One region of the Streptomyces lacaronensis genome, then DNA from elsewhere that is predicted to be linked to it. Evidence: riboswitches for the same ligand, from Rfam matches in the RefSeq annotation. Region 1 holds a riboswitch; each other region holds the start of a gene.
The links. Region 1 has a riboswitch for S-adenosylmethionine ahead of thrC (threonine synthase). Riboswitches for the same ligand answer to the same signal wherever they lie in the genome.

Region 1 (6,987 bases):
GACGCGGCGTTCTGCAGCGCGGAGCGCGTGACCTTGGCCGGGTCGATGATGCCCTCGGCGATCAGGTCCACGTACTCACCGGTCGCGGCGTTGAGGCCGTGACCCGGGGTCAGGTTGCGCACCTTCTCGACCACGACGCCGCCCTCGAGACCGGCGTTGACCGCGATCTGCTTCAGCGGGGCCTCCAGGGCCAGGCGCACGGCCTGGGCACCGGTGGCCTCGTCGCCCTCGAGCTCCAGCTTCTCGAAGACCGAGACGGTCTGGAGCAGGGCCACGCCACCACCGGCGACGATGCCCTCCTCGACGGCGGCCTTGGCGTTGCGCACCGCGTCCTCGATGCGGTGCTTGCGCTCCTTGAGCTCGACCTCGGTGGCGGCACCGGCCTTGATGACGGCCACGCCGCCGGCCAGCTTCGCCAGGCGCTCCTGGAGCTTCTCGCGGTCGTAGTCCGAGTCCGAGGACTCGATCTCGGCGCGGATCTGGTTGACGCGGCCCTGCACCTGCTCGGTGTCGCCGGCGCCGTCCACGATCGTGGTCTCGTCCTTGGTGACCGTGACCTTGCGGGCACGGCCGAGCAGGTCGAGACCGGCGTTCTCCAGCTTGAGGCCGACCTCCTCGGAGATGACGGTGCCACCGGTAAGGATGGCGATGTCACCGAGCATGGCCTTACGGCGGTCACCGAAGCCCGGGGCCTTGACGGCGACGGACTTGAAGGTGCCACGGATCTTGTTGACGACCAGGGTCGCCAGGGCCTCGCCCTCGACGTCCTCGGCGATGATCAGCAGCGGCTTGCCCGACTGCATGACCTTCTCCAGCAGCGGGAGGAGGTCCTTCACGCTGCTGATCTTGGAGTTGACGATCAGGATGTACGGGTCGTCGAGCGACGCCTCCATACGCTCCATGTCCGTCGCGAAGTACGGGGAGATGTAGCCCTTGTCGAAGCGCATGCCCTCGGTGAGCTCGAGCTCGAGCCCGAAGGTCTGCGACTCCTCGACGGTGATGACACCTTCCTTGCCGACCTTGTCCATCGCCTCGGCGATGAGCTCGCCGATCTGGGTGTCGGCGGCGGAGATGGAGGCGGTGGAGGCGATCTGCTCCTTGGTCTCCACGTCCTTGGCCTGCTCGAGCAGCTGGGCGGAGACGGCCTCGACGGCCTTCTCGATACCGCGCTTGAGCGCCATCGGGTTGGCGCCCGCGGCGACGTTGCGGAGGCCTTCCTTGACCAGCGCCTGGGCCAGGACGGTCGCGGTCGTCGTGCCGTCACCGGCGACGTCGTCCGTCTTCTTCGCGACCTCCTTGACCAGCTCGGCGCCGATCTTCTCGTACGCGTCCTCGAGCTCGATCTCCTTGGCGATGGAAACACCATCGTTGGTGATCGTGGGGGCGCCCCACTTCTTCTCGAGGACGACGTTACGGCCCTTGGGGCCGAGGGTGACCTTGACGGCGTCGGCGAGCTGGTTCATCCCGCGCTCGAGGCCGCGCCGCGCCTCCTCGTCGAACGCGATGATTTTGGCCATGTGAAGTGGTCCTCCCAGAGACGGGGTGGATTGCTCCGGACCGCGCTGGCGCCCGCGACGGACGGCCTACCTGCCGCGCGGTTCCTTACCCCGCATGGCCTGGCGGGCCTCACCGACCCGGTCCTTCTGTCACTCTCAACGTCAGAGTGCTAACGCCAATGATTAGCACTCGGACCTATAGAGTGCAAGCGCCCGAAGGGCGTCCTTGGGGGGTGGTGGCCGGGTGACGGGTGGGCGCAAGCGCCCGAAGGGCGTCCTTGGGGGGTGGTGGCCGGGTGACGGGTGGGCGCAAGCGCCCGAAGGGGCGGTAGGGCATGGGGAGCCATGGCGCCAGGCATGCCGTAGGGTCCGTACCCTGCAGGCATGCCGAAGGGTCCGTACCCTGTTGGGGACACGGACCCTACGGACTTGTTCGTTTCAGCTGCGTCGCGTCGGCGCGTCAGCCTACGGCCACGCGGACCATGTCGGCCTGCGGGCCCTTCTGGCCCTGCGAGATCTCGAACTCGACCCGCTGGCCTTCCTCGAGGGTGCGGTACCCGTCCATCTGGATCGCGCTGTAGTGGACGAACACGTCCGCACCACCGTCGACCGCGATGAAGCCGTACCCCTTCTCCGCGTTGAACCACTTGACGGTGCCCTGAGCCATTCCTAACTCCCCTATTGCTGGCCCTTGCGCAGGACCGCACTCCGCGGACCCGGGTCAGACCTCACCCCCCGGATGTGGGGGGTGTGCGCCGGAACGCGTCGACCGCCGCTGAATGTATCCGTCCCAACGCCCTCTGCAACAGGTCAATCGGACGAGAATTCTGGGCACGGTCGAACGGTTAAAAGTGAGAAATTACGTGAAGTTCGGGCAAGCCGGGCCGGACATAAGGAACCAACCCGACAATTCGCGCTCACACTTTACGCACAACTTGACGAGTTCTCATATGTGGCTCCGACCCCGGAGCCGTCGGGGAATCCGGGCAACTGTATCGCGATTCCACAGACGGAATCGCCCCGTCCGGTTGTCCCCGGACGGGGCGATGCCAAAGGTGAGGAGGGGTGAGCGGGTGGACGCGGAGTCAGCAGCCGCCCGCGACCGCCGGGATGATCGAGATCCCGGCGCCGTCCGGGGTCGCCGTGGCCAGGCCGTCGGCGAAGCGGACGTCGTCGTCGTTGACGTAGACGTTCACGAAGCGGCGGAGCTTGCCGGTGTCGTCCAGGACGCGGGCCGAGATGCCCGCGTGGTTCTTCTCCAAGTCCGCCAGGACCTCGGCCAGGGTCGCGCCCACGGCGGAGACCTCGGCCTGGCCGCCGGTGTAGGTGCGCAGGATGGTCGGGATTCGGACGTTGACGCTCATGCGAGTCCAGCCTCTCGGAACGAGTCAAGGGTGGGGCGGATGATGGCGGAGGGACCCGTGGTGGGGGCCACCGCGTCGAGGGTCTTGAGGCCGTCGCCGGTGTTGAGCACGACGGTCGTCAGGGACGGGTCGAGCAGACCGTCCTCGATCAGCTTCTTGGTCACGCCGACGGTCACGCCGCCCGCGGTCTCCGCGAAGATCCCCTCGGTGCGGGCCAGCAGCTTGATGGCGTCGACGATCTGCTCGTCGTTCACGTCCTCCACCGCGCCGCCCGTACGGCGGGCGATGTCCAGGACGTACGGGCCGTCCGCGGGGTTGCCGATGGCCAGCGACTTGGCGATGGTCCGCGGCTTCTGCGGCCGGACGACGTCATGGCCCGCCTTGAAGGCGACGGAGACCGGGGAGCAGCCCTCGGCCTGGGCGCCGAAGATCTTGTAGGGCCTGTCCTCGACCAGCCCGATCGCGACCAGCTCCTTCAGCCCCTTGTCGATCTTGGTGAGCTGAGAGCCGGAGGCGATCGGGACGACGATCTGGTCCGGCAGCCGCCAGCCGAGCTGCTCGCAGATCTCGTACGCCAGGGTCTTGGAGCCCTCGCCGTAGTACGGCCGCAGATTGACGTTGACGAAGCCCCAGCCCTCGCCCGCCGGGTCGCCGATCAGCTCGCTGCAGAAGCGGTTGACGTCGTCGTAGTTGCCCTCGATGCCGACCAGCTCGCCGCCGTAGACCGCGGCCATGACGACCTTGCCCGCCTCCAGGTCGTGCGGGATGAAGACGCAGGAGCGGAAGCCCGCGCGGGCGGCCGCGGCGCCCACCGCACCGGCGAGGTTGCCAGTGGAGGAGCAGGAGAGGGTGGTGAAGCCGAAGGTGCGGGCGGCCTGGACGGCGATGGCGACGACCCGGTCCTTGAAGGAGTGGGTCGGGTTCCCGGAGTCGTCCTTGATGTGCAGCTCACCGGTGACGCCGAGCTCACGGGCGAGGTGGTCGGCCTTGACCAGCTTGGTGAAGCCGGGGTTCAGGCTCGGCAGATCCGCCACGTCCGCCGGGACGGGCAGCAGCGGGGCGTAGCGCCAGATGCTGTTCGGGCCGGCCTCGATCCGCCGGCGCAGCCCCTCCGGGTCGTCGGCCGGAAGCTCGTACGCGACCTCGAGGGGCCCGAAACAGGACTCGCACGCGAAGATCGGACCCAGCTCGAACCGCTCACCGCACTCCCGGCAGGACAATGCGACGGCGGGGCCGAAGGCACCGGAGGCGGAGGAAGTGGTTGAGCTTTCTACTGACTGCACAGCCATGGATGGCGAGGCCCTTTCTCCTCATCTTCCTCGCGACGCATTTCGCCACGAGACGGAATTGGCACCTTCCCGAGCTGGGAGCCTCGCTGCGGAATGCGAGATCAGCTGGAGGGTTGCCGGGGCTTCAACGGGCCGTTCCCTCTGCCCCTCTGGATGAGCGGTATGGCGCCGGGCGGGCCCGGGGCGTTTGTCGGCACGGGCTTCGCCGATACGTCGGTACCTCGGTAAACACCGAGGTCGACCCCGACATACGACGGCCATGTGCGTTGTTCAAGACTGTAACCGAAGGCCCGGATGGTTGAGCTAGCCGTCCGATGCGCGAGATGGATCACAGCGATCACAGCAGGGGAGACACACAGGTGCTGGATGAGGTGGAGCGCTGGCTGAAGCGTCGCTCCTGGTCTGCCGACGACCGTCCGCTGGATCGCCTGCTGGCCGCGAAGCGGGCCGCGGCGACGACGGTGAGCGTGGTCCTGCCCGCCCTGAACGAGGAGGCCACGGTCGGCGAGATCGCCGACACGATCCGGCGTGAGCTGATGGGCGAGGCGACGCCGCTGGTGGACGAGCTGGTGGTGGTGGACTCCGATTCCACGGACCGCACCGCCGAGGTCGCCGCGGCGGCGGGCGCCACCGTCGTCCCCCGCGACTCGCTGCTGCCCCGGCTGCCCGCGCTGCCCGGCAAGGGCGAGGTGCTGTGGCGGTCCCTGCTCGCCACGAGCGGCGACATCGTCTGCTTCATCGACGCCGACCTACGGGAATTCGAACCGCGCTTTGTCTCGGGGATCGTCGGTCCGCTGCTGACCGACCCCACGCTGGAGCTGGTCAAGGGCATGTACGACCGCCCGCTCGGCGAGGTGGCGGGCCAGGGCGGCCGGGTCACCGAGCTGGTCGCCCGCCCGCTGCTGAATCTGCACTGGCCCCAGTTGGCCGGATTCGTCCAGCCGCTGGGCGGGGAGTACGCGGCGCGCCGCTCGCTGCTGGAGCGGCTGCCCTTCCCGGTCGGCTACGGCGTCGAGCTCGGGCTGCTGGTCGACGCGCTGCACACGGTGGGGCTCGACGCGCTCGGCCAGGTGGACATCGGGGTACGCAAACACCGCCACCAGGACGGGCAGGCGCTCGGCCGGATGGCGGCCGCGATCTACCGAACCGCACAGCTGCGGCTGGCCCGGGGCCACTTGGTGCGGCCGCGGCTGACCCAGTTCGACCGGGGCGAGAACGGCTTCGAGCCGCGCACCACGGCCGTGGACACCGAGGAGCGGCCGCCGATGATCGAGATCCCGGAGTACACGGCGCGGCGCGCGGCGTGACGCCGGGCCGCGGCTCGGCGCCTCCGGAGGGGCAGCGCCTTGGCGGTTAGGGACGGATAGCGCGTTGGCGGTTACGTGGCCGGAACCGGAATAGCACCTACGGGGCAAGAAACCGTACGTACGTTTGCGCGGGGCCGCGCCTGGCTAGGCTCGCGACATGGCAGTTCCGCGCACCGCCCCGATCCTGGTCGCGTCCAACCGCGGCCCGGTCTCGTACACCCTGGGCGAGGACGGCTCGCTCACCGCCCGGCGCGGCGGTGGCGGGCTGGTCTCCGGGCTCAGCGCGATCGGCCCCGAGTCGGGCGGGGTGTGGGTGTGCGCGGCGCTCGGCGAGGGCGACCGCGAGGCGGCTCGGCGGGCCGGGGACAGCCATCTGAACCCCGGTGACACCGGCGGCCAGCAGGTGCGGATGCTCGACATCGCGCCGGACGTCTTCGCCGCCGCGTACAACGGTGTCGCCAATTCGGTGTTGTGGTTCATCCACCACCTGCTCTACCAGACCCCGGTCGAGCCGGTCTTCGACGCGGAGTTCGCCGAGCAGTGGGCGGCCTACGAGAGCTATAACGCTGCCTTCGCGGACGCGCTCGCCCAGGAGGCGGTGGACGAGGCCGTCGTCCTGGTGCAGGACTACCACCTGGCGCTGGTGCCCGCGATGCTCCGCGAGCGCCGCCCCGATCTGCGGATCGGTCACTTCTCCCACACCCCGTGGGCCCCGCCGGACTACTACCGGCTGCTGCCCGACGAGGTCGCGGGCGGCGTGCTGCGCGGCATCCTCGGCGGCGACCGCGCCGCGTTCCTCACCGAGCGCTGGGCCACCGCCTTCGCCGACTGCTGCGCGGCGGTGCTGGGCGCGGAGATCGTCCGGGACGGTGGCGGCGACGGGGACGGTGGCGGCGGCGGTATGGCGACGGCCGTCCGCTTCGAGGGCCGGGAGACCCGGCTGGGCGTCCACGGCCTGGGCGCGGACGCGGACTTCCTGCGGGAGCGGTCGCGCCAGGCCGATGTGGACGAACGGCTGAGCAGTCTGCGGGCGCAGATCGGGCCGGGCCGGAAGTCGATCGTCCGGGTGGACCGTACCGAGCTGTCCAAGAACATCGTGCGCGGGCTGCTGGCCTATCGGCGGCTGCTGGAGACCCGCCCCGAGTGGCGCGAGCGCGTGGTGCATGTCGCCTTCGCCTACCCCTCGCGCCAGGACCTCGCGGTCTACCGCGACTACACCGAGCGGGTGCGACGGATCGCGGACGAGATCAACGAGGAGTACGGCACGGAGGGCTGGACCCCGGTCGCCCTGCATGTGAAGGACGACTTCGCCCGGTCCCTCGCGGCCTACCGGCTGGCGGACGTGGCACTGGTCAACCCCATCCGGGACGGGATGAACCTGGTGGCCAAGGAGGTCCCGGTGGTCTCCGAGCGGGGCTGCGCGCTGGTGCTGTCCCGGGAGGCCGGCGCGTACGCCGAGCTGGGCGAGGACGCGCTGGTGGTGAACCCGTACGACGTGGAGGGCACGGCCCGCGCGCTGCACGAGGCCCTG
Region 2 (6,987 bases), 1.8 Mb from region 1:
CGAGCGCACCGTCGCCCTGCTCTTCACGGTCTCGATGCTGGCCACGATCGCCTTCATCGCCGCGTATGTGGCACTCCCGGTCGACAGGTACATCTACGTCTTCCCGATCGGGCACATCAGCGCGCTGAACTTCGCGCTGGGGCTGACGCTCGGCATCGCGCTGTTCACCATCGGCGCGGGCGCGGTCCACTGGGCCCGCACCCTGATGTCCGATGAGGAGATCGCCGACGAGCGCCACCCCATCGAGGCCAGCCCCGAGGTCAAGTCGAAGGTCCTCGAGGAGTTCGCCACCGGCGCCAAGGAGTCCGGCTTCGGCCGGCGCAAGCTGGCCCGCAACACCCTCTTCGGCGCGCTGGCGCTGGTGCCGCTCTCCGGCATCGTGCTGCTGCGGGACCTCGGTCCGCTGCCGGGCACCAAGCTCCGGCACACCAAGTGGGCCAAGGGCAAGCGGCTGATGAACTACAACACCATGCAGCCGCTGCGCCCCGAGGACATCGCCGTCGGCTCGCTCACCTTCGCCATGCCCGAGGGCATGAGCGAGGAGCAGCACGACTTCCAGACGGAGATCGCCAAGGCCGCCCTGATGCTGGTCCGGCTCCAGCCGGAGAACATCAAGGACAAGCGCGAACTGGACTGGTCGCACGAGGGCATCGTCGCGTTCTCCAAGATCTGCACCCACGTCGGCTGCCCGATCAACCTCTATGAGCAGCAGACCCACCACGTCCTGTGCCCCTGCCACCAGTCGACCTTCGACCTCTCCGACGGTGGCCGAGTGATCTTCGGTCCGGCCGGTCACGCGCTGCCGCAGCTGCGGATCAGGGCCAACGACCAGGGGTACCTCGAAGCCATGGGCGACTTCTCGGAGCCCGTCGGTCCTGCTTACTGGGAGCGCGGATGAGTACTACAAGCGACAGCGCCGCGCAGCGCCGGGGCAAAGCGCCCGCGGGTGAGCGCGTCGCGGACTGGGCCGATGGCCGGCTGGGCATCTACAGCCTGGCCAAGGCCAATATGCGCAAGATCTTCCCGGACCACTGGTCCTTCATGCTGGGCGAGGTCTGCCTCTACAGCTTCATCGTCATCATCCTCACGGGTGTGTACCTGACGCTGTTCTTCCACCCCAGCATGTCGGAGGTCGTCTACGAGGGCCCGTACGTCCCGATGCAGGGCGTGCGGATGTCCGAGGCGTTCCAGTCGACCCTCGACATCAGCTTCGAGGTGCGGGGCGGTCTGCTGATCCGGCAGATCCACCACTGGGCCGCGCTGGTCTTCCTCGCCGGCATGTTCACCCACATGATGCGGGTGTTCTTCACCGGTGCGTTCCGCAAGCCGCGTGAGATCAACTGGCTGTTCGGCTTCCTGCTGTTCTTCCTCGGCATGCTGACCGGCTTCACCGGCTACTCGCTCCCCGACGACCTGCTCTCCGGCACCGGTCTGCGGTTCATCGAGGGTGTGTTCCTGTCGATCCCGGTGGTCGGCACGTACATCTCGATGTTCGTCTTCGGCGGCGAGTTCCCCGGCACGGACCTCATCGCGAGGCTCTACCCGGTCCATGTCCTGCTGCTGCCGGGCATCATGCTCGGCCTGCTGGTGGCGCACCTGATCCTGGTCTTCTACCACAAGCACACGCAGTACCCCGGGGCCGGAAAGACCGAGAAGAACGTCGTCGGCATGCCTCTGCTGCCGGTCTACATGGCCAAGGCGGGCGGCTTCTTCTTCCTGGTCTTCGGTGTGATCGCGGTCCTCTCCGCGGTCGCGACCATCAACCCGATCTGGACCATCGGCCCCTACCGGCCCGACCAGGTGTCCACCGGCGCCCAGCCCGACTGGTACATGGGCTTCGCCGAGGGTCTGGTCCGTGTGATGCCCGGCTGGGAGATCACCGCCTGGGGTCATACGCTCGTCCTGGGCGTGTTCATCCCGATCGTGCTCTTCCCACTGGTCCTGTTCGCGATCGGGCTCTACCCGTTCATCGAGTCCTGGATCACCGGCGACAAGCGTGAGCACCACATCCTGGACCGCCCGCGCAACGCCCCGACCCGTACGGCCTTCGGTGTCGCCTGGATCACCGCGTACTTCGTGATGCTGGTCGGTGGCGGTAACGACCTGTGGGCCACCCACTTCCACCTGTCGATCAACTCGATCACGTGGTTTGTGCGGATCGCCTTCTTCGTCGGCCCGGTCCTGGCGTTCATCGCCACCAAGCGGATCTGCCTCGGCCTCCAGCGGCGCGACAAGGACAAGGTGCTGCACGGCCGTGAGACCGGCATCATCAAGCGGCTGCCGCACGGCGAGTTCATCGAGGTCCACGAGCCGCTCCCGCAGGACCAGCTGCACGCGCTCACCCAGCACGAGCAGCCCGAGCCCTACGAGATCGGCCCGGCGGTCGACGAGAACGGGGTCAAGCGGAAGATAAAGCGCTCCCAGAAGCTCCGTTCGAAGCTCTCCAAGGGCTACTACGGCGGGGACAACGTCATTCCGAAGCCGACCCGAGAGGAGTACCACGAGATCACCAGCGGCCACGGCCACCACTGATCTCCCGGTACCCCTTCAGCGACCGGTTTCTTCATACAGCGACGCCACAGACCAGGGCCCCGGCCCGGACCACACGGTCCGGCCGGGGCCCCGGCCGTGCGGCCGATAGGCTTGCGACGGGCCGCTGAAGTGCGCGGACCCCTTCCCTGCCCACCCCCACGGATCCAGGAGCGGACCATGGACGTTGTGACCCCCGCCGGAGGCGACAGCACCGCGACGGCCCGCACCTGGCCGGACGTACTGAGCTTGCTGATCGCCGGTCGTGACCTCGATGCCGACGACACCGCCTGGGCCATGGACCGGATCATGCGGGGCGAGGCCACCGACGCCCAGATCGCCGGTTTCGCGATCGCGCTGCGCGCCAAGGGCGAGACGGTCTCCGAGGTGGCCGGTCTGGTGCGGGCGATGTACGAGCACGCCCGGGTGATCGAGGTGCCCGGGGCGACCGTGGACATCGTGGGCACCGGCGGCGACCGCGCCAAGACCGTCAACATCTCCACCATGTCCGCGCTGGTCGTCGCCGGTACCGGCGCACGGGTGGTCAAGCACGGCAACCGCGCCGCGTCCTCCGCCAGCGGCGCCTCGGATGTGCTGGAGAAGCTCGGCGTCAATCTGGACATCACCCCCGAGCGGGTGGTCGAGGTCGCCGAGGAGGCCGGGATCACCTTCTGCTTCGCGGTGAAGTTCCACCCGTCGCTGCGGCATGTCGCCTCGGCCCGGCGCGAGCTGGGCGTCGCCACCCCGTTCAACCTGCTCGGCCCGCTGACCAACCCGGCGAAGGTCACCTGCCAGGCGACCGGGGTCGCCGACGCCCGTATGGCGCCCATCATCGCCGGGGTGCTGGCCGAGCGGGGCTCCTCCGCACTGGTCGTCCGGGGTGACGACGGGCTGGATGAGCTCACCGTGACCACGACCTCCCAGGTGTGGGAGGTCCGGGACGGCGCCGTGCGCCAGGAGACCTTCGACCCCCGGGACGTGGGCGTCGAGCGGGCCCCCGTGGAGGCCCTGCGGGGCGCTGACGCCTCGTACAATGCCGATGTGGCCCGCCGGCTGCTGGCGGGCGAGCGGGGCCCGGTCCGGGACGCGGTGCTGCTGAACTCGGCGGCGGCGCTGGTGGCGCTCGAGCCGGACCCGGGGGACAAGCCCCTGACGGACCGCATCGGGGCGGGTGTCGCGCGGGCCGCCGAGTCGATTGACTCGGGCGTGGCGCGCGACGTCCTGGAGCGATGGGTCCGGGCCACTCACGCCTGAGCGCTCCGCTGGGAGTGCCCTGATATGCCGTCGATCGTCAGCGGCGCGGTCGTGGTCCGGCGAACGCCGTACGGCGCCCATGGTCTGTCCGGGATGCGGACAGGGCATGGGCGCCGGCGTCTGACATGGCATACTCCTGCCCAGGTCACGAGCGACAGCGACTACGGCCCCGGCCCGCTGTCCGGCAACCCTCCGTCCGTGGCGGGGTGCCCCGGGTGATGACCAGGCCGCCAGGCAGCGAGGCCGGCGGCAAGCGCGGACCCCTCGCACTAGGGGTCCTGGTGGTCGAGGGAGTTCTTCCGTGATGCAGCGAATGCGCTAGGGCCGAGCGGCCCGTCTCTCCTCAATGTGCTCCGCGCGGTGCGGCCGTGCGTCGAGCGATTCTCCGCGCCCTTACGGCTGGCTCGCCGCCGCCGTTTCCGTGCGCGTCACGCATTCCTTCGACCCCTTCGGGAGACTTCGCCATGTCCGCGCGCCCCGCTGCCACCGCCACCCTCTCTGCTACCGCCACCGCCTCTGCCACCGCTTCCACCTCCGCCGATTCCTCCGTCGCCGCCTGTGAGCCGCTGCCCGTGCTGGGCGGCGATGTCCTGGTCCCCCTGGTCACCGGTGGCGAGGTGACCTACGCGGCGCTCGACTACGCCGCCAGCGCCCCCGCGCTGCGGCGCGTCTGGGACGACATCGCCGCGTACGCGCCGTACTACGGCAGCGTGCACCGCGGGGCGGGCTACCTCTCGCAGCTGTCCACCGACCTCTTCGAGAACAGCCGTAAGGACGTCGCCGCCTTCCTGGGCTGCCGCGAGGACGACCAGGTCGTCTTCACCCGCTCCACCACCGATTCGCTCAACCTCCTGGCCGCCGCGGCACCTCCGGGCACCGAGGTCTTCGTCTTCGAGACCGAGCACCACGCCTCGCTGCTGCCGTGGGAGCAGCGGGAGGACGTCACCGTCCGCTACCTCAGCGCCCCGCGCTCCCCGCGGCAGGCGGTGGAGACGCTGGAGAAGGCGCTCGCGGGGCGCGCCGAGGGCCCGGCGCTGGTGTGCGTGACCGGCGCGTCCAATGTGACCGGCGAGCTGTGGCCGGTGCGGGAGCTGGCCGCGGCCGCGCACGCCCACGGCGCCCGTATCGTCCTGGACGCCGCGCAGCTGGCCCCGCACCACCCCGTGGACATCGCGGAGGCGGACGTCGACTGGGTGGCCTTCTCCGGGCACAAGCTGTACGCGCCCTTCGGGGCCGGGGTGCTGGCCGGACGGGCGGACTGGCTGCGGGAGGCCCGGCCGTATCTGGCGGGCGGCGGCGCCAGCCGTAAGGTCACGCGCAGGGACGACGGCGGCGTCGACGTCGAGTGGCACACCACCGCCGCCCGGCACGAGGCGGGCTCGCCGAACGTCATCGGCGTCTACGCGATCGCGTCGGCCTGCAAGGCGCTGACCGAGGCCGGTTTCGAGGGCCTGGTCGCCCGTGAGCGGCAGCTGATCGAGAAGGTGCGGGCGGGTCTTGCCGAGGTGCCCGAGGTGCGGGTGCTCTCGCTGTTCGGCGACGACGCGCCCCGGGTCGGCGTGCTGTCGTTCGTGGTGGAGGGCTGGAACAGCTCCCACTTCGCGGCGGCGCTCTCCGCGGAGTACGGCATCGGCGTACGCGACGGGCTGTTCTGCGCCCATCCGCTGGTCCGCACCCTGCTGGACAGCGAGCCCGACGAGCCGGGCGAGTGCGGCGCGCCCGAGGCCGCGCCGGGGGAGCGGTCGCTGAACGCGATCCGCGTCAGCTTCGGGGCGGGCACCCCGGACGAGCATGTGGAGCGGTTCGTGGGCGCGGTGAAGGAACTGGTGCGCGAGGGCGCCCGGTGGAGCTACCGCACGGAGGACGGCCGCTGCGTCCCCGACCGCGGCTGAGGCCCAATGGGCCTCCGGCCCAGGAGTCCGGGGCGGCCGGGCCCTGCGGGGATTCCGGCGGGGGCTCTTTCCCCACCCCGCCCCTTCCCACAACCAGGGGCTCCGCCCCTGGACCCCGGGAGATCGACGAGTCGGCCGTCGCCGCAGTGAGCGCCTGCTGCGGTGGGCTGATCGCGGTCGGCGCGCCGACGCGGCGGATGGCCGCGCGGAGGCCCGCGTGCATCCGGATCGTCCGGCACGGGTCCAGGGGCAGGGTCCCTATTTCGCTTGCCCCCTGGGTCCCGGGGGGTGGCGGGGTGGCCGTTGCTGTCGTGAATGCCTGCACCGGCGGGCTGGTCGCGGTGGGCGCCCCGGCGGGCGTCCGGGTTGTCCGGCCGGGGTTTGGGGCGGAGCCCCGGTTTTGCTTGGGCCCTGGGGTCCGGGGGGCGACGAGCCGATCGTCCCGCGATCAGTTCACCGGGGCCAGGGTGCCGACCGCGTCGCCCTGCGACGTGGCCGGGGGCTGGGGCGGAGCCCCCACGCGGCGGAGCCGCATATCGGTGCTGCCGGGAAGGGGCGGGGAGGGGCGGGGAGGGGAGCAGCCCGCCGCAGGCGTCACGCGCCGCCAGACACCCTCTAGGGACTGTCTCCAGTTGTGATCATTGGGCTTTCAGGATGCTGCTGATCCAGATGGTCGCTGCGCGGAGATGGAGTCCGGCGAGGTAGCTCTCGGGCGTCTTGTCGTAGCGGGTCGCGATGCCTCGCCAGTCCTTCATCCTGTTGATGGCCCGCTCGACCGTGTTGCGGTCGCGGTAGAGATCGGCATTGTGGGTGACGGGCCTGCCGCCCCGGCTGCCTTTCTTCCTGCGGTTGGCGGCCTGGTCCCTCTTCTCCGGGATGACTGCCTTGATGCGGCGTTTGCGCAGATGGGCTCGGTTGGCGCGGGAGGAGTAGGCCTTATCACCGGCCACGGCAGCCGGCCGGGTGCGGGGACGGCCGACCGGCAGACGGACCCGTACCTTGCTCAGAACCGGGATGAACTGCGGGCTGTCGGCGGCCTGTCCGGCGGTCAGAAGGAGCGCCATCGGCCGGCACCGCCGGTCGGCAGCCAGGTGGATCTTGCTGGTCAGCCCGCCGCGCGACCGTCCGAGCAGGGCGGCCTTCAGCCGGGCCCGCCGTCGCAAGCGGATGCGCCGGCGTTCGGCCCGGACCGGATCGCTTTCGCCGTCCTGCCCGCCTTGTCCCTGCGATGCTCCCCCTTTTGCGAGGCTGCCTCCTCGAGTGCGGCCAGAGTCTGTTCGCTGACCCGCATGCCGGCGGCGTCGTGATGGGC
Region 3 (6,987 bases), 4.8 Mb from region 1:
CGGGGTCAGGAACCCGCCCACCGCGATCAGCGAGCCGAAGAGGTACAGCCAGTACGCCAGCATGTTCAGCCGAGGGAACGCCACATCGGGCGCACCGATCTGGAGTGGCATGATCCAGTTGGCGAACCCCGCGAACAGCGGGGTGGCGAACATCAGCAGCATGATCGTGCCATGCATGGTGAACGCCTGGTTGAACTGCTCGTTCGACATGATCTGGATACCCGGACGGGCCAGTTCGGCGCGCATCAGCAGCGCCATCACCCCGCCGATGCAGAAGAAGGCGAACGAGGTGATCAGGTAGAGCGTGCCGATCGTCTTGTGATCGGTGGTGGTCAGCCATTTCACGGCCGTGGCCCCCGGCCCGGGGCGGCGCGACGGCGGGGCGGCCGGCGCCGCCGCGACAACGGTGTTGTTCCTCATGACCGCTAGGTGTCCGGCGCCCCGTGGATCGTCACTCCGACGGCCGGTCAAGATTGCCCGGCGCGAGGTGTGATGATCTGCGGTGTGCCGGACACCTTCGGATCATGAGCACCGACGACGCCTTCGACGCCGCCTACCGTGAGCATTACTGGGCGGTCAGCCGTTTTGTGGCACGGCGGCTGGACGACCAGGCTTGGGACGTCGAGGAAGTGGTCGCCGAGGTCTTCGCGGTGGCCTGGCGGCGCCGGGACGAACTCCCCGAGTCACCGCTGCCGTGGCTGTACGGGGTGGCCCGGCACTGCCTGGCCAACACGGTGCGCGGCAAGGGCCGTTACCGCAGACTGCTGCTCAAACTGGGCCACCATGAGGTGACGCGCGGCGGGCGCACCGTGGCGAGCCCGGACGCGGAGCGGCCGGGCTCCTGGGTGCTGGAGGCGCTGGCCCGGCTCGCCGAGGCGGACCAGGAGGTGCTGCGGCTGACGGCGTGGGAGGAGCTGACCGTCGAGGAGCTCGGCACCGTGCTGGGGTGCGGCCGGTCCGCCGCGGCGATGCGGCTGCACCGGGCCCGGCGGCGGCTGCGGGAGCAGATAGAGACCCTGCGCCGGGACGACCGGGTCTCGCTGGGGTGCACGAGCGGCAAGAGCGACAGGTCCCAGAGGGCTGACAGGGCCGGCAAGGATGGACACGCATGACCGACGAACTGGATCTGCTCCGCGAGGCCGACCCCGTGTCCGCCGACACCGGCCCCTGGCGGGACCGGCCGCTGGACGCGCGGGCCGAGCTGCTGCTGCGGCGGCTGCCGTCCCGGGACCGGCGGCGCCGTACCGTCCGGCGGCGCGCGGTCTGGAGCCTGGGGGCCGCGGCTGCCGCGACGGTCGTCGCCCTGGCGCTGACCGTCTCGGGCACCGGCTCCTCCCCCGCCGTGGCCGCGCCCAGGCCACTGCCGCTGGTGGCGCATGTCTCCCGGGCAGACGTATCGATTTCCGAGATCGCCCGGCGGGCGCGGGCCGCGGCCGAGGAGTCCCCGGGGAAGAGCGAGCGGGGCAGCCATTTCCAGAGCTGGGCGCTGAGCATGAAATCGGGTGAGGACGCGGTGACACTGCCCCGGGAGTCGCTGACCCGCTGGAACGCGGACGGCAGCGGTTCCACGCTGGAGGTGGCCACCGACCCGCGCCATCCGGGCCGCCCGGTGATCGAGGACGGTCCCCCGCCGCGTACGGTCCACGACGGCAAGGTGCTGAGCGAGGAGCACTATCCACCCGGTATCAACGGCGCCAACCAGAGCTACTTCGAGGACCCCCCGGCCGGTGCCTCCGCGCTGCGCGAGTATCTCGCCGTCTGGTCCCCGGGCGCCGACCGCGACCCGGAAGAGCTGCTCTCGGCCATCGGGTCCTTCCGCACGGTGTGGACCCCGGGACCGCGCCAGAGGGCGGACATCGTCACACTGCTCTCCGGGCTCGAGGGGCTTCGCCCGGCGGGCAGGGTCACCGACCGGCTCGGCCGGGAGGGACAGGGATTCCGGTTCACCAGCACCCCCGGGAGCCGTTACCTGATCGTCCTCGACCCGGACGACGGCGGGGTGCTGGACATCGAGGAGACCTTCACCCGGGACGATCCCGAGTACCGGGTGAAGGCGGGCGATGTGATGTCCTACACGGCCTACCTCTCCTGACCACCGGCCACGGCGGGAGGGGCAGGCGGGACGCGGGGGCGCGGGTGGCCCGGTCGGGCGTCAGGCGTCCTCCCGCTGGCAGTGGGGGCACCAGAGGCTGGTCCGCCCGGAGATCCGGCCGCGGCGCAGCGGATTGCCGCAGCGGGGGCAGTGCGGATCCGGATCGTCGCGCCGCCCGGTGAGCCAGTCCGGGTCGTCCGGCACCCGCCCCGCCCGTACCGAGGCGCGCAGCACCTCGCGCAGCGCGCTGTGGAGCCCATGGCGCTCGTCGTCGGTCAGCGCGTTCACCGGCCGCCGCGGATGGATCCGGGCGTGCCACAGGATCTCGTCGCCGAGCAGATTGCCGAGTCCGGCGATCACGGCCTGGTCGGTCAGGGTGGCCTTGACGCGTCCGCGCCGCCCCTCCAGCAGCCGGTCCAGATCGGCCCGGCTCAGCGAGAGCGCGTCCGGGCCCTGATCGCCGATGATCCGGTCGATGTCGTCGTCGGTGGCGGCGAGCCAGATGCCCTTGAGTTTGCGCTGGTCCTCGTAGCCGAGGCGGTGGCCGTCGTCGAGATCGAAGGCGACGCGCTGGAACCGGCCGGCCGGTTCGGAGTCCGCCCCGCAGACCAGCCGCCCGGTCATACCGAAGTGGAGCACGACGGTGGGCCCGTCGGTGGGGGCGATCAGCCACTTGCCGTGGCGGCGCGGTGCCGCGAAGCGGCGGCCCTTGAGGTCGCGCTTCAGGCGCTGCGCGGTCACCCCGTGCAGCACCCCCGCATCGGCCACCTCCGCCCGTTCGACGCGGTGGCCCTGGGCGCAGGAGGCGAGCGTCCGCCGGAACCCCTCGACGTCCGGAAGCTCGGGCATAGCGTCAGGCTACGCCCGGGGCTTCCGTAGCGCGTTGTGGAGAGCACCCCCGTTCGGGAGCCTTCATCGGATAAAGTACCCAATTATGCGATTCATGCGCGCCGCCCCAGGGGTGAGCGGTCGCAGCCAGAAACTGTTCGCGATCACACGGTGTCTGCCGTTCCTGGTCCTGGCCGCGGTACTCAGCATCGAGCTCTCCCCCGCGCACACCCTCTACACCGGCCCCCTGCTCTCCCCGGCGCCGGCGCTGGCGGCGGTGACCATGGGGCCGGCCGGCACCGTCGGGGTGGCGGTGCTGGCGGGCGTGGTCAGCGCGATCACCGCCATCCACAACGACGCCTGGGGCACCCCGCAGGTGTACACGAATCTGCTGGCCCTGCTGGTGGTGACGGTGGCGAGCGTGGCGACCAGCGCGGTGCGGGTGCGCCGGGACCGCGAGCTGGCCCATATCCGCCGGATCGCCGAGGTGTCCCAGAACGTGGTGCTGCGGCCGCTGCCCGCCCGGATGGGCCTGGTGAACACCGCCAGCGTCTATCTGGCGGCCGAGCGCGGTGCGCAGATCGGCGGGGACCTCTACGAAGCGATGTGCACCCGCTACGGAGTGCGGCTGATCGTCGGCGATGTGCGGGGAAAGGGGCTGGCCGCGGTGCGGTCCGCCGCGGCCGTCGTGGGCGCCTTCCGGGAGGCGGTGCACTACGAGCAGGACCTCGCCGAGGTGATGCACCGCTGTGCGGCCGCGCTGGCGCGCGAGTACGAGCTGCTGGACCGCTCCCAGCTACAGGATCCGCAGGAGCTGGAGGAGCAGTTCGTCACCGTGCTCCTCGCCCAGGTGACGGACGAGTCGCTGATCCAGCTGATCAACCGCGGCCATCCGCCGCCCCTGGTGATGCGCGAGCGCCAGGTGCGCTCCCTGGACCCGGCGCGCCCGCTGCCGCCGCTCGGCCTCGAGGAGTTCCTCGGCCCGCCCGCGATCGGCGTCGAGACCTTTCCGTTCCTGCCCGGTGACCGGGTGTTGCTGCACACCGACGGGGTGATCGAGGCCCGCAACGACGACAACGAGTTCTTTCCGCTGCACCGGACCATGGAGACGCTGGACTGCGCCACCCCCTCCGAGTACCTGGACGGGCTGCGCCACGCCCTGGTCCGGCACACCGAGGGACGGCTGGCGGACGACGCGGCCATGGTCCTCATCGAGCGGGACACCGGCGGCCCGGACCGGCCGTTCCGCTGAGCCGGTCGCGCCACCGCCGAGCCGGTCGCGCCGGGGCGCCGTACATCCGCCGTACCGCCGGGCGGTGTTGACCGCTCCGGCATGGGTTGACGCCCTCGCGGAGCGCGACGACACTGTCAGGGACGGTCACGATTGTCAGCGCCCACCGTGCGGAACCCCCGCTCAGGTGGGTCATCGGCCCCGGCTCGTTGACAGGCAACCCTTCTCCCGCGACGGGGTGCCCCCGGGTGACGACCAGGTTCCGTCGGCGTGGACGGGACAAGCGCGGTCTCGCTGCCTCGCGAGCCCCCGATGATGGGATCGGTGGAGATGCCCAGGACCGACAGCCACGGGGACGGCGCCCGCCGGTGTCCCCGTCCGTTGTCCCCGCTCCACCGGCTCCACCTCCTGACCAGACGGCTGCACATCGATCTGCTGCGCATCTGCAGCGCCTCCAGTCCAGCTCTCTGAGTCGGCCCGAGCCGACACGGTCACCGAGCGCGGTCCCGCGCCGCCGGGGGTCGGGTGTGTCCCGGCACCGTCCAGGCGGGCGCCCCGCGCGGGCTTCCCTTCCGTCGTGCCATCGGCGCCGCCCTCGACCGGCGGTGGCCGGGGCCTTTCGTCACTGCCCTGGAGAGCCATGTCCGAGACGTTTCCGGTCAGTTCAGGTCCCGCCGCTCTTCTCGACCCCGACCCCTGCTCGCCCCGCCCCCGGATCGCCCCACCCGCGCCACCGCACCGCTTCCGCAGCCGCATCGGCGTCGACCTCGCCGGTGGCTTCTATCCGGTGCCGCACCGCTATCGGCTCTATCTCTCCGCGAGCTGTCCGCTCTCACTGCGCGTCTCCATCACCCTCGATCTGCTCGGGCTGCGGGACACCGTGGCCACCACCCTCGTCGGGCTCCCGGACGACACCCCCGAGGCGTACGCCGCACTGCGCGGGGCCTACGAGGCCACCTGGCACCGCTACGGCGGACCGGTGGACGCGCCCGCGCTGTGCGACCGCTGGACCGGACGCGTCGTCAGCAATCACACGCCCGACATTCTGCGCGACCTCGCCGGCCATCTGAGCGACGACAGCGGAACCGGACGCCCCCCGCTGCGTCCGGCGGCCCTCGCAACGGACATCGACGCCCTCCGCGACCTCATCGACGCGGACATCATCCACGCCGCCCGGCAGGCCGGGACGGCAGCCGAGGCGGAGTGCCGGCAGACGGCGCTGGAGCGGCTGCTGACCGCCCTCGGCCGGCTCGACCGCCGGCTGACGGCCGCGCCGTACGCCCTGGGCGAGGAGCTGACCGCCGCCGATGTGGACCTGTGGGTGGCCCTGGTCCAACTGGACACCGAGCACCGGCTCCTCCTGGACGCCCACGCGGCCGACCGGGTCTCCCGCCATGGGCGGCTGCGCGCCTACGTACGGCGGCTGCACGCCCACCCGGCCTTCCACACCACGCTTCCGGAGGCCCTCCAGGACGAGGTGTCCTGAGAGGGCGTCGAGGCGGCCCCGGCCCCGGCCCCGAGAGGACGTCCAGGTGTCCTGAGAGGGCGTCATGGTGCGCCGTCAGGCGGCGGTCCGGGGCCAGTCGTCCAGGCTCTGGTGGTGGCGCACCGCCTCTTCCAGCGCCCGTATCCCGAGGTCGATCAGCGGGTTCCGCAGGCTGCCCCGGCGTACGCAGGTGAGGATCCGCCGCGTCGGCATGTTCTCGCCCGCCACCGGCACCCGCGCCACCGCCTGGCCCGCCGGGCCCTCGGCCAGCCGCGGGATGAGCGAGACGCCCAGCCCGTTCCCGACCAGCGACCAGACCGCCGACCAGTGGGTGGCGGCGTGCACGATCCGCGGCGAGAACCCGGCCGCCGCGCACAGCATCCGCACCCGCTGGGCGTGGTCGCAGGTGCCCGCGTCGGCGACGATCCAGTCCTCGGCCGCCGCGTCCTCCAGCCGCACCGAAACCGCCCCCGCCAGCCGGTGGTCGGCCGGCACCAGCATGATGTGCGGCTCCTCCAACAGGGGGCTCTGCTCGAACCGCGCGTCATCCGGCGGCGGCCCGCCCTCGATGGGTTCCACGACCGCGAGATCCACCTCGCCCGCCACCAGCAGGTCCATGCTCTCCTCGGTGTCGCACTCGCGCACCCGCACCAGCAGGTCGGGGTGGCTGCGCCGCAGCCGCCCGGCCGCGGGGGCGATCAGGCCGCTGATCGCGGTGGTGAAGCCCGCGATGCGCAGCGGTCCCGTCATGCCCGCCCGGTAGGACTCCAGCTCCGCCCGCGCCTCCTCCCACCGGGCCAGCAGCGCGTCGGCGTGCTCGATGAGCAGGTGCCCGGCCGGGGTCAGCCGGACGCCGCGGCCGTGCGGCTCCAGCAGCGGGACCCTGAGCTCGCGCGCGAGCTCGCGCATGTGGTGGGAGACCGCGGACGGGGTGAGGTGCAGGGCCTCGGCGGCCGCGGTGACCGTGCCCTGCTGGCGCACCACGCGGAGCATATGAAGCCGACGGAGGTCAATCATGAAATCATTTTGCACACATGACCAGGAAAACGTGCAATGGACCTCAACGGTCGTCCGGCGTCATCCTGCTGCCATGAACACCGATACGCACACCATCGTTTCCCGGCACACCACCAGCGAGGGCGTCGTGGTCTGGAGCCGCTGCGCCTGCGGACGGCTCCAGATGGTCCTGGTTCCCTACGGCGCCGGCGGCAAGGGGATCGCCGCGGGCGGACATGACTTCCAGTGCCCCCGCTGCGGCCGTTAGGGCCGCTCGGCGGCGTGGCGAACGGCCCGGCGCTCAGGACAGCGCGGTCCGCGCGTCGCCGAACTCGCCCATCGCCCCGGCCACGA

Region 2: another riboswitch for S-adenosylmethionine. It lies ahead of ACMTAK_RS35975 (aminotransferase class V-fold PLP-dependent enzyme); the one in region 1 lies ahead of thrC (threonine synthase).
Region 3: another riboswitch for S-adenosylmethionine. It lies ahead of ACMTAK_RS07665 (glutathione S-transferase C-terminal domain-containing protein); the one in region 1 lies ahead of thrC (threonine synthase).

Annotation. Positions count from the first base shown of each region.
Region 1 is NZ_JBLHDK010000003.1:6,568,177-6,575,163, reverse strand. It holds gene groL (chaperonin GroEL) at 1-1,517, opposite strand, end outside; gene ACMTAK_RS28615 (cold-shock protein) at 1,957-2,163, opposite strand; gene ACMTAK_RS28610 (MoaD/ThiS family protein) at 2,582-2,860, opposite strand; gene thrC (threonine synthase) at 2,857-4,149, opposite strand; SAM riboswitch class I at 4,168-4,309, opposite strand; gene ACMTAK_RS28600 (glucosyl-3-phosphoglycerate synthase) at 4,509-5,456, shown strand; gene ACMTAK_RS28595 (alpha,alpha-trehalose-phosphate synthase (UDP-forming)) at 5,614-6,987, shown strand, end outside.
Region 2 is NZ_JBLHDK010000003.1:8,369,539-8,376,525, forward strand. It holds gene qcrA (cytochrome bc1 complex Rieske iron-sulfur subunit) at 1-898, shown strand, start outside; gene qcrB (cytochrome bc1 complex cytochrome b subunit) at 895-2,532, shown strand; gene trpD (anthranilate phosphoribosyltransferase) at 2,710-3,783, shown strand; SAM riboswitch class IV at 3,927-4,045, shown strand; gene ACMTAK_RS35975 (aminotransferase class V-fold PLP-dependent enzyme) at 4,248-5,675, shown strand; partial or broken gene ACMTAK_RS35980 (IS5 family transposase) at 6,314-6,987, opposite strand, start outside.
Region 3 is NZ_JBLHDK010000003.1:1,718,192-1,725,178, forward strand. It holds gene ctaD (aa3-type cytochrome oxidase subunit I) at 1-420, opposite strand, end outside; gene ACMTAK_RS07645 (RNA polymerase sigma factor) at 525-1,112, shown strand; gene ACMTAK_RS07650 (CU044_5270 family protein) at 1,109-2,092, shown strand; gene ACMTAK_RS07655 (Fpg/Nei family DNA glycosylase) at 2,153-2,941, opposite strand; gene ACMTAK_RS07660 (PP2C family protein-serine/threonine phosphatase) at 3,027-4,172, shown strand; SAM riboswitch class IV at 4,297-4,443, shown strand; gene ACMTAK_RS07665 (glutathione S-transferase C-terminal domain-containing protein) at 4,792-5,637, shown strand; gene ACMTAK_RS07670 (LysR family transcriptional regulator) at 5,713-6,654, opposite strand; gene ACMTAK_RS07675 (hypothetical protein) at 6,728-6,901, shown strand; gene ACMTAK_RS07680 (Mut7-C RNAse domain-containing protein) at 6,935-6,987, opposite strand, start outside.